One region of the Shewanella piezotolerans WP3 genome, then DNA from elsewhere that is predicted to be linked to it. Evidence: predicted binding sites of a transcription regulator. Region 1 holds the regulator's gene; each other region holds the start of a gene.
What was found. The regulator sigma-54, encoded in region 1, starts transcription at its own class of promoters, with help from an activator protein. The targets are predictions, from matches to a motif close to GTTGGCACGNNNNTNGNNT.
Positions count from the first base shown of each region.

Region 2: a site for sigma-54 is predicted at 3,242-3,260, ahead of fliE (flagellar hook-basal body complex protein FliE). Genes of this name have one in related genera too.
Region 3: a site for sigma-54 is predicted at 963-981, ahead of SWP_RS13145 (nitrate reductase). Genes of this name have one in related genera too.

Region 1 covers NC_011566.1:680,522-684,833, forward strand. The annotation lists gene ptsN (PTS IIA-like nitrogen regulatory protein PtsN) at 390-833, opposite strand; gene hpf (ribosome hibernation promoting factor) at 836-1,123, opposite strand; gene SWP_RS02995 (RNA polymerase factor sigma-54) at 1,154-2,665, opposite strand; gene lptB (LPS export ABC transporter ATP-binding protein) at 2,802-3,533, opposite strand; gene lptA (lipopolysaccharide transport periplasmic protein LptA) at 3,530-4,078, opposite strand; gene lptC (LPS export ABC transporter periplasmic protein LptC) at 4,143-4,312, opposite strand, start outside.
Region 2 covers NC_011566.1:1,564,589-1,568,900, reverse strand. The annotation lists gene fliH (flagellar assembly protein FliH) at 1-81, opposite strand, end outside; gene fliG (flagellar motor switch protein FliG) at 81-1,136, opposite strand; gene fliF (flagellar basal-body MS-ring/collar protein FliF) at 1,126-2,823, opposite strand; gene fliE (flagellar hook-basal body complex protein FliE) at 2,858-3,190, opposite strand; gene SWP_RS06750 (sigma-54-dependent transcriptional regulator) at 3,498-4,312, opposite strand, start outside.
Region 3 covers NC_011566.1:3,068,170-3,072,481, forward strand. The annotation lists gene SWP_RS13145 (nitrate reductase) at 1-925, opposite strand, end outside; gene cctA (tetraheme c-type cytochrome CctA) at 1,498-1,845, opposite strand; gene htpX (protease HtpX) at 2,148-3,011, opposite strand; gene bioD (dethiobiotin synthase) at 3,307-3,972, opposite strand; gene SWP_RS13165 (methyltransferase domain-containing protein) at 3,999-4,312, opposite strand, start outside.

The sequences.
Region 1 (4,312 bases):
CATAGCGGTTCTGATGCTGCGTTAATGAACTTGAACCTATTCTCACTATGCTCTTCATTCATTGCAAACCACATGGCCAAGCATGTTCCTGACATGCTTAAGGTATTCCCACCACCCTTGGAGCTCAGATACGGTGGAGGTCTTTAATGCAGGAGCATTTAATGACCTAACCTCAAGCCGCTAAACTCTCGCTGAGCGATCAAATCTTTATACAGATTGGTATTATATATGTTTACAAGATGTACAAGGGTATAGATTAACTTTTTTATTGGTGAAAGCAAGAGCTTAGGCAAGAAGGAGATAATAAATAATATTGCTGTCATAAATACTAAGGTCTTTAAATAACCTATTTGTATTACATAAGGTTACTTAAGGACCTGAGTCATTAGCTATTGAGTGATCAAATCGTACAGCTCTGATTCACTGGTGCTTTTTCTCAACTGCTTAACGATAGCTTTATCGTTAAGCTTTTCAGCCATTGAAGACAAGGTGGCTAAGTGTTGCTCACATTGCTCTGCTGGAACCAAAAGTGCAAACAATATATCGACCGGCTGTTTATCTATCGAGTCAAAAGAGATCGGTGTTTCGCATTTGATTAATATGCCCAATGGATGGTCAATATTGGTCAATCGCCCATGCGGGATTGCGATACCGTTGCCTATACCTGTGCTACCCATTTTTTCGCGTGCCAAAAGGCTCTCGAATATCTCTTGTGAAGATAGAGTAGGGTACTGGACAGCGGCAATGTCGCTGATTAGTTCCAGTACTTTTTTCTTACTGCCCGGAGTGGCACAGGTGGTGCACTCCGGCTGCAGGATGGTACATAGTTCCATCGTTAATGTTTGGTCAGCTTCTCTTTGTGTTTAATAACCTGACGATCTAATTTATCGATCAGGGAGTCGATTGCGGCGTACATGTCCGCATGTTCCGAAGTAGCAAAAACTTCACCTTTTTTAAGGTGAATTCTGGCTTCGGCAATCTGCTGCATTTTTTCTACATTCAAAATGACGTGGACATTATTGATCTGATCGAAATGACGTTCAAGCTTTGTAAACTTTTCTTCTACATAGCCACGCAATGATGCGGTGATTTCGATGTGATGTCCAGTAAGGTTAATTTGCATAGAAAATTCCTCCAAGTGCCTAATTTTGAGTTATAAACTCTTACGTTGGTTTGAGGGCGGGATCAGCATTGCTTCACGATATTTCGCGATAGTACGACGAGCAACTTTTATCCCTTGTTCTGCCAAAAGTTGCGCCATTTTGCTATCGCTTAATGGTTTCTTTTGGTTTTCAGCTGCGACTAACTTCTTAATAAACGCTCTAATAGCTGTTGATGAGCACTCTCCACCGTCGTCGGTTCCGACATGACTAGAGAAGAAATACTTTAATTCGAAAATACCTCTGGGGGTATGCATATACTTTTGAGTGGTAACCCTTGATATGGTGGATTCATGCATCTCAACGGCTTCTGCGATATCATTCAAAACCATTGGTTTCATGGCTTCATCGCCATACTCAAAGAAGCCTTGCTGGAATTTTACAATGCAGTTACTGACCTTTAGTAAAGTTTCATTACGGCTTTCTAAACTTTTAATAAACCACTTAGCTTCCTGCAAATGACCACGGATGAACTGGCCATCGGCTTGGCTTTTAGTGCTGCGAGCCATTGAAGCATAGTGCTGATTAACATTAATTTTAGGCATGTAATCTGGGTTTAGCTCAACCACCCAGCGACCTTTCTTTTTGGCCACTGATACATCGGGAATAACGTATTCATCTTTGCTGCGAGTGACTGCTAACCCTGGTCTTGGGTTGAGAGTTTGGATCAGGCTAATGGCTTCACGTAGTTCATCTTCTTTAAGCTTAGTTTTACGCATTAACTGTCTAAAGTCGCGTCCTGCAATCAAATCTAAGTAGTCTTTGATGAGTAGGCGGGCATGGTCAATATGCGGTGTGGTAGCGGCATATTGGGCCAGTTGGATCAATAGACACTCGCTTAAGTCGCGAGCGGCAACGCCAATGGGGTCAAAATGCTGCACGCGCTTGAGTACGGCTTCGACTTCATCAACCTCAATTTCAGGGTCGCCCATTGCCTCAAGAATATCTTCGCAGTTTTGAGTGAGGTAACCACGTTCATCAATAGCATCAATAATGGCGGTGGCGATAGCAAGATCGTTATCGGAAAATGGTGTTAAGTTCTTTTGCCACTCAAGGTGCTCATATAAGCCTTCGCTGGTTTCACCTTGGAATGGCATATCGTCATCGCGCATACCGCCAGAGCTTGCATTTGAAGAAACGGTATAGACTTCGTCCCAAGTGGTATCCATCGGCAGATCATCTGGCATTGAATCTTGGGTTAATGCATCAGAGGTTTCTACTGCAGCGCTATCTTGCTGGGGATCAACTTCGGCGCTGGCGCTGTAATCGTTGTCACTATCGGATTCTGAATAGCTATCGGATTCGCTGGTGGTGCGATCTTCATTGCTGACAGGTTCACTGTCAGATTGCTCTTCATCTAATTCTAGTAGGGGATTTGACTCTAATGCTTGCTGGATCTCTTGCTGCAGCTCTAAAGAGGACAGTTGCAGTAAGCGGATTGCCTGCTGTAACTGTGGAGTCATGGTTAGCTGCTGACCCATTTTGAGCTGAAGTGACGCTTTCATCTTACCGCTATTCCCTACACTGTAATTAAACGTTGAAGCTCGTTAATTTGGCGAAGAGAGCATAAAGGGCCAACACTATGATTATATTAGTATACTTAACTAGTGCCGCGCTTTAAACGCTCATGTTGTTGATTAACTATAGCCTGAATTGTTCACCTAAGTACACTGCTCTAACCTGCTGGTTGTCTAAGATTTCAGCAGGCGTACCCTCAGCAATGAGATTTCCGTGACTTACGATATATGCATGCTCACAAACGTCTAATGTTTCACGAACATTGTGATCAGTAATTAGCACACCTAAGCCGCGGCTTTTTAGCTGCTCAATGATTTTTTTAATGTCGATGACCGAAATTGGATCTACACCTGCAAAGGGTTCATCAAGCAATATAAATTTTGGGTTGGCAGCTAGCGCTCGTGCAATTTCAACTCGACGGCGTTCACCACCTGAAAGTGCCATGCCTTGGCTGTCACGTATGTGAGTGATATGAAACTCTTCAAGCAGGCTCTCTAGTTGCGCCTCACGCTGCTCATTGTCAATATCGCTGCGAGTCTGTAGCACTGCCATGATGTTGTCGCGGACTGAAAGCTTTCTAAAAATACTTGCTTCTTGCGGTAAGTAACCTATACCTTTTCGTGCGCGAAGATGCATAGGATCTAAGGTTAGATCGTCCTCATCAATAAATATTTGCCCTTTGTCACTCTGCACTAAACCGACAACCATATAGAAAGTTGTGGTTTTTCCTGCCCCATTTGGGCCGAGTAAGCCAACGATCTGCCCGGTTTTTACCGTTAAACTCACATCTTGAACAACTGCACGGTTTTTATAACTCTTAGCTAGGTTGCGTGCCATAAGCGTTTTTTGGATCATTGCTGCTCCTGCTTTTCTATCGGTTCAGCTGGGGTTTCAGGAGTCTCTTCTTGGTAGGCTTCTGGTTGAATGATGGTGATTACTCTGTCATTGCCTTCGCCGGTGCTTTCAGCAATAAGTTGCTGTAAACCTATATTGTACTTAATGCGATTACCTGTGACCTGGCTACCCTCTTGCTCGAGTGTCGCATCACCTAAAAGAGTTAAGGTTCTGGTCGCGAGTTCGTAACGGATCTCTTTAGCACTTGCTGTTGCGGGGCGGCCATCTTCCATTATTTGGGTATAGGTTGCTGGATTGCCTGTGGCAACCAGTGTTTTTCCAGAGTTCGCTTCTTTAGAGAAAACACGTAACTCATCAGCGTTCATTTTAATTGAGCCTTGAGTCACCTCTACTGGGCCAAAAAAGATAACCTGATTGTTTTTGATATCGGCTTCTTGGCTTGCAGCGGCAATTTTGACCTCTTGTTTAAGGTCATCGACAGCGGCATAGCTGCTAATGCTGAGCAGACACAATAGACCTGCAAGTATGGATTGATTATATTTCATAACTTCCTTCTACTCGGCCTTTAGTGTGATTGCACGAGTGAGTATATTGGTTTTTTTGAACAGCTTATTTAGCATCGTAGATCCCTTCGACTTCGCTGATCAACTTTACACTTTGAGCATTGAGGTCAGCATAAAGACCTGTGCCTTGAATAACAAATTCATTGCCAGTGACGTGAATAATTTCATCAGAGGTCATTATCATAGTATCTAAATCGAGTTCTAAATAGGATGTAG
Region 2 (4,312 bases), 880 kb from region 1:
GCTAATATCGGGCAAATCCCAGTGACCAAACTCATCGGTGGTATTAACCGTCGCCCCTTTAGGCTCTTTTGAGTCAGCCATTATAAGAACTCTTCACCACTGCCACCGCCGAGCATTAGCTCACCGCTTTCGCTTAGACGACGTGCAATCGATAGGATCTCTTTTTGCGCCACTTCAACTTCGCTGATCCTTATTGGTCCCATCGCTTCTAAATCATCACGCAGCAATTCCGCCGCACGTTTAGACATGTTGCCAAGGAGTTTCTCTTTGAGTTGATCGTCTGTACCTTTTAGGGCTTTCATTAGAACATCTTGCTGCACTTCTCGAAGCAGTACTTGAATGCCCATGTCGTCGACATCACTTAAGTTCTCAAACACGAACATAAGATCTTGGATCTGCTGCGCCATCTCTTCATCAGATTCTCGCATCGTTTCCATAAGATGGCTTTCAACGCCAGTATCAAGATAATTCATAATATTTGCAGCCGCTTTAAGGCCGCCCATCTTCGCCGCCTGCGCGCCACCTTGGCCGGCAAACTGTTTCTCCATGATATCGTTGAGCTCTTGTAGTGCTGCAGGCTGCACCTCTTCAAGGTTAGCGATTCGCATCATGAGATCTAAGCGAGTATTTTCAGGGAATTGAGCAAAGATTTCTGCCGCCTGATCAGGTTCCAAGTATGACAAAACAATAGTTTGGATCTGTGGATGTTCGTTTTGAATGATAGTTGCCACTTGTCGGGCATCCATCCACTTCAGGGAGTCGAGACCTTTAGCCCCACTGCCCATTATGATCTGTTCAATCAAGTTGCCCGCTTTGTCTTCGCCTAACGCAGCGGTTAAAGCCTTACGGACGAACTCTTCGCTATTGAAACCGATAGATGAATACTTTTGGATATCGTCTAAAAATAGTTTATGTACACCAATGACCTTTTCCTGGCCAAAGTCCTGCATTGCCGCCATTGCCATACCGACCTTCTGCACCTGCTTAGGTTCAAGGTGCTTCAATATAGAAGCGGCATCACTCTCACTTAGGCTCAACAACAATATGGCCGTTTTTTCGATACCATTTAAATCTTCTGGCTTAAACCCTGGTGCAGGTGTTACTGCTTGCCCCTCTACGGGAGTATTATTTGTCATCTTCAATTAACCAATTTTTCACGACTTGAGTCGATAGTTCAGGTTCATTCGCAACAATCGCGCGGATGGCTTTAATCATGTCATCATCTTTATGCAAGTCAGGAATTAAAATCGACCCGTCATCGGCATAGCTGTATTCAGCTTCTGGGCGCTCCAACATGCCTAATGTATCGGCAGCATATTGGTCTTCAATCTCAGCCAGTTCATCGCCCATCTTTGGCTCTTCTGGCAGTTTGGCACTATCAGGGTAAACAATACGCTTTAGCATTGGACTGATGATAAACATCACTATCGCTAGCGCAACTAAGGTACCTAAGCCTAATTTGACTGCACGCCAAAACCAAGGTTGTTCCCACATTTCAGGCGCTGGCGCATCTTCTATTAACTGATCCATAAACGGCACAGTAACGACTTCAATCATATCACCGCGTTGGGTGTTAAAACCAACAGCACCTTCGAGTAAACGGCGAATGTTCGCCAGCTCTTGCTCAGTGCGTGGGACGCGTGAAACACTGCCGTCTTCAGCAGCGGGGGCATTTTTGAAGTCAACTGCGACAGAAACACTGACACGTCTTAATGTGCCTATTTGCTGACGAGTGTGGCTGATAGTGGTATCAAGCTCAAAGTTACGCGTGGCTTCTTTATGACTGCTACCACTGCTAACAGACGTTGTTTCGGTACCCACCTCTTGTGGAATATCGGAATTCATCGGCGGCTGATTAGACAATGCGCCAGGGATCCCACCAGTGGTACCGCCATTAGAGTTGTTCTCTACAACCATCTCACTGCGCAACGCCGGTAAGTCGGGATTGTAACGCTTAGCCGTTTGCTCTACGGCCGTAAAATCCATACTAACGTCAACTTGCGAGGTAAAGTTTTCAGGCCCTAGAATCGGCATCAAAATTGACTCTACCTTGTTACGGTATTCAGATTCTTTTTGTTGAACAATTTCAAGCTCACGACGAGCAATCGCTGACACGCCATCTTGGCTTCCTGAATTAAGAAGGCGACCATTTGAATCGGTAACAGTCACTTTATTCGGCTCTAGATTGTGAACCGCAGATGCAACGATATCGACTATCGAATCCACCTCTTCTTGACCAAGGCCACCACGGCGAGTATTAACAACCACGGTTGCGCTTGGCTTAGAGCGATTTCGAGCAAAGACATTTTCTTTTGGCAGGGCTAAGATAACTTTGGCGCGGCTAACACTTTTAAGCTCTTCAATAGCGCGAGCAAGGTTTTGTTCTTGGCTATGCTTAAGGCGAGCCTGTTCCATTCGCTGGCTAACACCGAATCCACTGTCTTTACTTAAGTAGTCATCATTGGCAGCGGCTTGATCTAAACCAGCACGGCTTAGCATCATCTTCACATCTTGATACTTATCTTCAGGGACTTTTACCACATCACCTTGGATCTGGTATTTGATTTTATTTTTATCGAGTTCATCGAGTACTTGAACCATCTCTTGGGTGCTCATTTGCCCCAAGGGTCGATATTCAGGCTCTTGCGCCCAAATCATCACAAAAACGGCTAATGCTAAACAGATAGCCAAGGCTAATATCATGGTCACTTGGCGTAACATGTCGATATTGCCAATCGATCCCATCACACCTGGCTTATGCTCCTCTTGAACACCACCAGACTGCCCACCGGCAGCGACATTTGAACCTGTTCCTACGACCATTTCTGTACTCACGATTGCTACCTGCAGTTAAGGCCTAAACAGGCATACTCATAATGTCTTTATAAGCTTCTACGAGCTTATTTCTTACTTGTACGGTTGCTTCAAAAGCAACGCTAGATTTTTCACGCGCGATAACGGTATCAGATAATGTCACTGTGGTATCGCCCATATCAAGGCGAGTGGCCAAATTAGATGCATTTGACTGAAGTTCGCTCACATTTCCAACAGCTTGAGAGAGCAGTTGACCAAAATCAGCACCAGAAGTGTTGTTCACTTGACGGGCAACACTTGTTTGAGCGCCTTGAGTGCCTATTTGACCGTTAAGTGACTGCATCTCTTGCAGTAAAGAATTAGCGCCGATTTGCATAACTATCTCCCAATGTCGTTTTCTTGACGAAAATCTTAATTGAATTAGATAAAGCAGAAATCGTGCCAGTATGTAGAAAGGTGATAATTAGGTTTGAAGTAGTGGATTGAGCTTCAAGCCATAACGGCAAAGCAAAGCGACGGCATAAATGTCTACCTACGTTAACAGCAGCGACTCATTATGGAGAAAGCAACAGTAAAATCTGACACTTTTACTGTTACTACTCTTTGCTAGCACGGCTGAGAACACAATCTAACCTTGAAATAGCAGGCAGCGTATTAGTTACCCAATGCGTCCTTGTCAGCGCTTAAGCCGGTATTTCAATCCCGGAATCACGCATTTTGGCCATTTTATAGCGCAATGTGCGCGCGCTGATCCCCAGCTTTTCTGCAACCTCTTTACGGCTACCGTTACACTGGCTAAGCGTCTCCAAAATGATTACATGTTCTTGGGCTTTAAGTTCATTCCCTAAACCGTCAAGCTCATTGCTCTTAGCCTCCTCTTCTACCGAGTTTACCTCCGCGGCTAAAGAGATATCGCACGAATCGATAATAATATCAGCAATGGTGATTGCATTCCCTACACTTAAAATAAGTGCTCGCTGCACCACATTATCAAGCTCGCGCACATTACCAGGCCAGCGGTGTGTCAATAATCGGCGTGATGCGCATTCTGCCAATTCAGGCACTTCCGTTTTATTCATCGCCATTGCATGGCGACTAATTAAGTGCCTTGCCAAAGGTAGAATGTCAGCAGGACGCTGATTCAGTGCTGGCCACGTAAGAGGGAAAACATTTATTCGATAGTAAAGATCTTCTCTAAATTCACCAGCCTCCGCCAGCGCTTTTAGATCTCGGTTAGAGGTTGCTAGCACTCGGACATTCAGCTTAATGGTTTTGCGCCCGCCTAGACGCTCAACTTCGCGCTCTTGAAGCACGCGCAATAGCTTAGCTTGCAGACCCAATTCCATTTCTGAAATTTCATCCAGCAGTAATGTGCCTCCTTGAGCTTGTTCAAATTTTCCAGGGCAAGCTTGGTATGCCCCTGTAAAGGCCCCTTTTTCATAACCAAACAGTGTTGCTTCTAGCATGTTCTCGGGTATTGCTGCGCAGTTTATTGCAA
Region 3 (4,312 bases), 2.4 Mb from region 1:
ACTGATTAACGCCTTGGCTGCTGGCGGTAACCACTCTTTTATTTTGCAGGTACAAGGAGTAAAACTCTGTGATTTTATCAACCTCAAGACCTGTATGCTCTGCAACATCCGCAACTGTTAGGCTGTTTTGTTGCGCCGTTCTTAATGCTTGTTCGAACCCTTCCGTACAGTGCTCTATATATTGACAGTTAGTTTTATGATTACTTGCAATAGCACTAAGTAGACCGTTGAACAAGTGCAGATCAGAGCCTGGTGTAAGCTGTAAATGCAGATCGGCTTGAGATGCAGTGGCAGTCACACGTGGGTCGATAACCACCAGTTGAGTGCCATGTTCAGCCCTAGCTGCCATTATTTTCTTAAATAGAATCGGATGTGTCCAAGCTGTATTAGCACCGACTAATACCACAACCTCTGCAAGTTGCAGATCCTCATAACAACCTGGCACGACGTCCTCACCGAAAGCGCGTATATGCGCGCTTACCGCAGATGACATACATAATCTCGAATTAGTATCTACATTAGCGGTTCCGAGAAAGCCTTTTGCTAGTTTATTGGCAACATAATAATCTTCGGTGAGCAGTTGACCTGACAGGTAAAATGCAATTGATTCAGGACCATATTTAACCAAAGTGCTTTTGAGCTTTATCGCAATCTCTGATATCGCTGTATTCCAACTGATATTTTGATTATTGACAGTATTTTTTTGCATGCGTGGATATAACAGCTTGTTTGGCAAATTTAGGCTATCGATTAACGCTAAACCCTTGCCACACAAATCACCCGCATTTGCAGGGTGTTCAACATCCCCACTCACAGTAAAAAATTGCTTTAATGAAGAATGTTTAGCTTGCTCTTTAAAGACCTTCTCTACTCTGATCCCGCATCCAACACCACAATATGCACAGGTTGTTTTACAGCTTGGCATGATTTGCTTCCCCCCTCGTTTGCTTATATCACTGATATCGCAAATCTCATGCCATTCTATAAGCGACTGTTTTAAAAAGAGATAGGTTATATTGGACTCATATTTAAGGCGGTAATGTACTACAACAGGGCAAAGCTACGCACCGAAATCACGCAAGTCTTTGATAAATTTAAAAACCAAGCACTCACAAAGAGGTATTATGTTTAATATGATTATACCAATTGCATTAAAAGTTTGACCATTCAGCGGGAATTCAAAACGCTGTAGGCAAGTAGTGGGGTTTGAGCTAATAGTTATTCTATATCCAAATCCCACAGCGAAGCATACAGCGTTTTGAAACCCGCACTACGTGAGCCCCTCAGTCTTTCCACTTCTGCTTTGCATTGGCTTAAAAGGGAATAACCATTTCTTTACCAATGCGCTTTGAATTGAAAAGGCTGAGGGGCTCTGAACTGGTCAAATACTTAATGCAATTGGTATTAGTAGAGTAATCACGTTTTGGGAGGGTTAAAGATAAAATTGAGGCACAAAAAAACCAGCTATTAGCTGGTTTTTATAAGTAATATTTAAAATTACTTAAGTGTTGACTCTGCAGTACGACCATCGTCATGACAGCTGTCACAAGTTGGCTTATCACCCACGTTCATTTCATGTGGTGCGTGACAATCAGCACACATTAACATGCCATCGTGTGGTTGATGGACTGCATCCATCTCATCTAATGTACCGTGACAAGATTGGCACTGCTCAAATTCGTATTCGCCATCTGCAGATGGAGAGCCGTCAGCGTGACACGCTTCACAACCATCCATTTCAGCATGCATTTCAGCCAATTCTTGACCTTCAGCAAACACAGAAGGAGATAACGCTAATGCTGCGATTGCCGCACCAAAGATTGCACTTAGTAGTTTTTTGCTCACAATTGTATCCTCATTTGATGTTCGCATAGTGGAAACTTTATAATTAAGTTTAGTTTCCATCTTGCGATCAATATTATTAGCACGACTAAGCTTAATTTAGCTAAGCATTAGCTAATCCGCAACTAATTTAGGTTGAAGATCATATCATTGTGACTACTAGCAAAACGTGCGCTCCATCAAACTATGCCCCTCAATCGGGGCACGGAAAGTAACCAAACGTTATTTATCATCTTGATTTTGACTAATAAAAACACAATCCTTAACAACGTTACCCTAACTGTACTTCATTAGCTATCACTGAATTAACTTGCGCGAAGAGCAGCGATACGCTTATCAAGTGGCGGGTGGCTCATCATCAATTCAGCCATTGATTTCTTGCCATTGATACCCAGAGCTGACATAGAAGCTGGCATAGCGCCTGTTTCAGGGCCTTGCTTTAGTCTATCAAGCGCAGCAATCATCTTCTCTTTACCCGCTAAACGTGCACCACCTTCATCAGCTTTAAACTCTCGAATACGTGAGAAGTAAGCAACGATGATTGAAGCGAGAATACCAAATAGCATATCAAGAACAAACACCACTGCCATATAAGCAAACATGCCAAGGCCTTCGCCCTCTTCATCATTACTGGCAACGAAATTGTTGATTATGCCTGCAACGACACGAGCAGCAAAAATAACGAAAGTGTTCACAACACCTTGAATAAGCGTCAACGTCACCATATCACCGTTAGCGACGTGGCTAACTTCATGGGCAAGTACCGCTTCTATTTCGTCATGATTCATGCCATAAAGCAGACCACTACTGACGGCAACTAAAGAATTGTTTTTGCTCGGGCCTGTAGCAAACGCATTGAATTCCTGCGATTGGTAGATCGCAACTTCTGGCATTTTAATACCAGCTTGCTCTGCTTGACGAGCAACGGTTTCAACTAACCAACGCTCAGTATTGTCACGGGGGTTTGTGATGACTTCACAGCCCATGGTTTTCTTTGCCATCCATTTAGAGATAGCCAAGCTGATGAACGCACCACCAAAACCGAAGATTGCCGCAAATACTAATAAGCCACTCATGGTTGATGTGTTCACACCTAAGATAGACATCACGATTGATGCCACTAATAAGATCGCCATGTTAGTAGCAATCAGTAAAAATATACGCTTCATTTAAGCTCCTGTAGGATCAAAATAATCCTGATAAATACTCTTAAAGACATAATATGTCCGAATTTGTTTTTTTCAAGGGGAAGTGAGTAAAAAACAATACAACCGATTTAATTCTAGCTCAGTCGCTTTCTTTATCAGGTTTGGCTGATTTTATGCAGTTTTTATTAATCTAATCTTAATTAAGCTCAAAATTGACACTGATACGGATTAATCTTTTTTAACAGAGAGATAGCCCTAACAAGAATGCACAAAATTACGTCGTTTGTAGGGCTATTAAAGAGAAAGGCGTTACGCTTTAAGCTAGAAGTGATACATCAATATGTTCAGCCGCTTTTTCTGCAGTCGGATTTTCAAGATGAGGAATATGGCCAAGAAATGGGGCTGAGATCATCTGTTGCAAGGATGCTAAGTTTTCTAATTGGTTATCCATCTGAGAGTCAACTTGATTAGCGACCCAGCCAGCAATAACAAGGCCATCACGCTCAATCGCTTCAACAGTCAATAAAGCATGATTAAGACAACCTAACTTCATGCCCACAACTAAGATAACTGGTAATTTCATCGCTTGCACCACTTCAGACATATAATGCCCATCACCTAAAGGTAAACGCCAGCCACCAGCGCCTTCAACAACAACAAAGTCTGCACCGAGATGATGCGCCATATTAAGTTGAGCTTGAATGCGGGTAGGACTCAACGTGACACTTTGTTCGGCAGCAGCGATATGCGGAGCAATAGCAGCGGCAAATGCAAATGGATTAATATCATCATAAGGTAGCTTAATGCTAGATGCTGCCATCAATGCTAGTGCATCGCTATTTCTTAAACCTTGCTCAGTATTCTCACACCCAGAAGCCACAGGCTTGAAGCCAACCGTTTCACCTTTTACCGCTGTTAACAATGCTGACGACACTAATGTTTTACCGCAATCAGTGTCGGTTCCTGTTACAAAATAAGTCATGCATACTCCAAGGTTTTCAGCCTTTATTAACGCGTCTTTGTCGCTTTGATAAAACTGATATGATAAGTCAATGGTAGCCCTTCAGGGCGACGGTTTAACTCTGCCTTATTAACCAATTCTTGCCAATCTCCTCGCCCTCTCAATGTGACGTGGCGTTGATTAAGCTGATGTTTAGGGTCAACGGTTGACGCCCCAACACCTTTAATAGACTGTAAAAGAGACTTAAAATCACTAAAGTAGACCGTTATGGCACGAGTATCAATATCCACCCCCTCCCATAACTTTTTATCAAAACAGTGCTTAATCGCTTGTTCACTGTTAAAACTGTTGACGTTTAAAC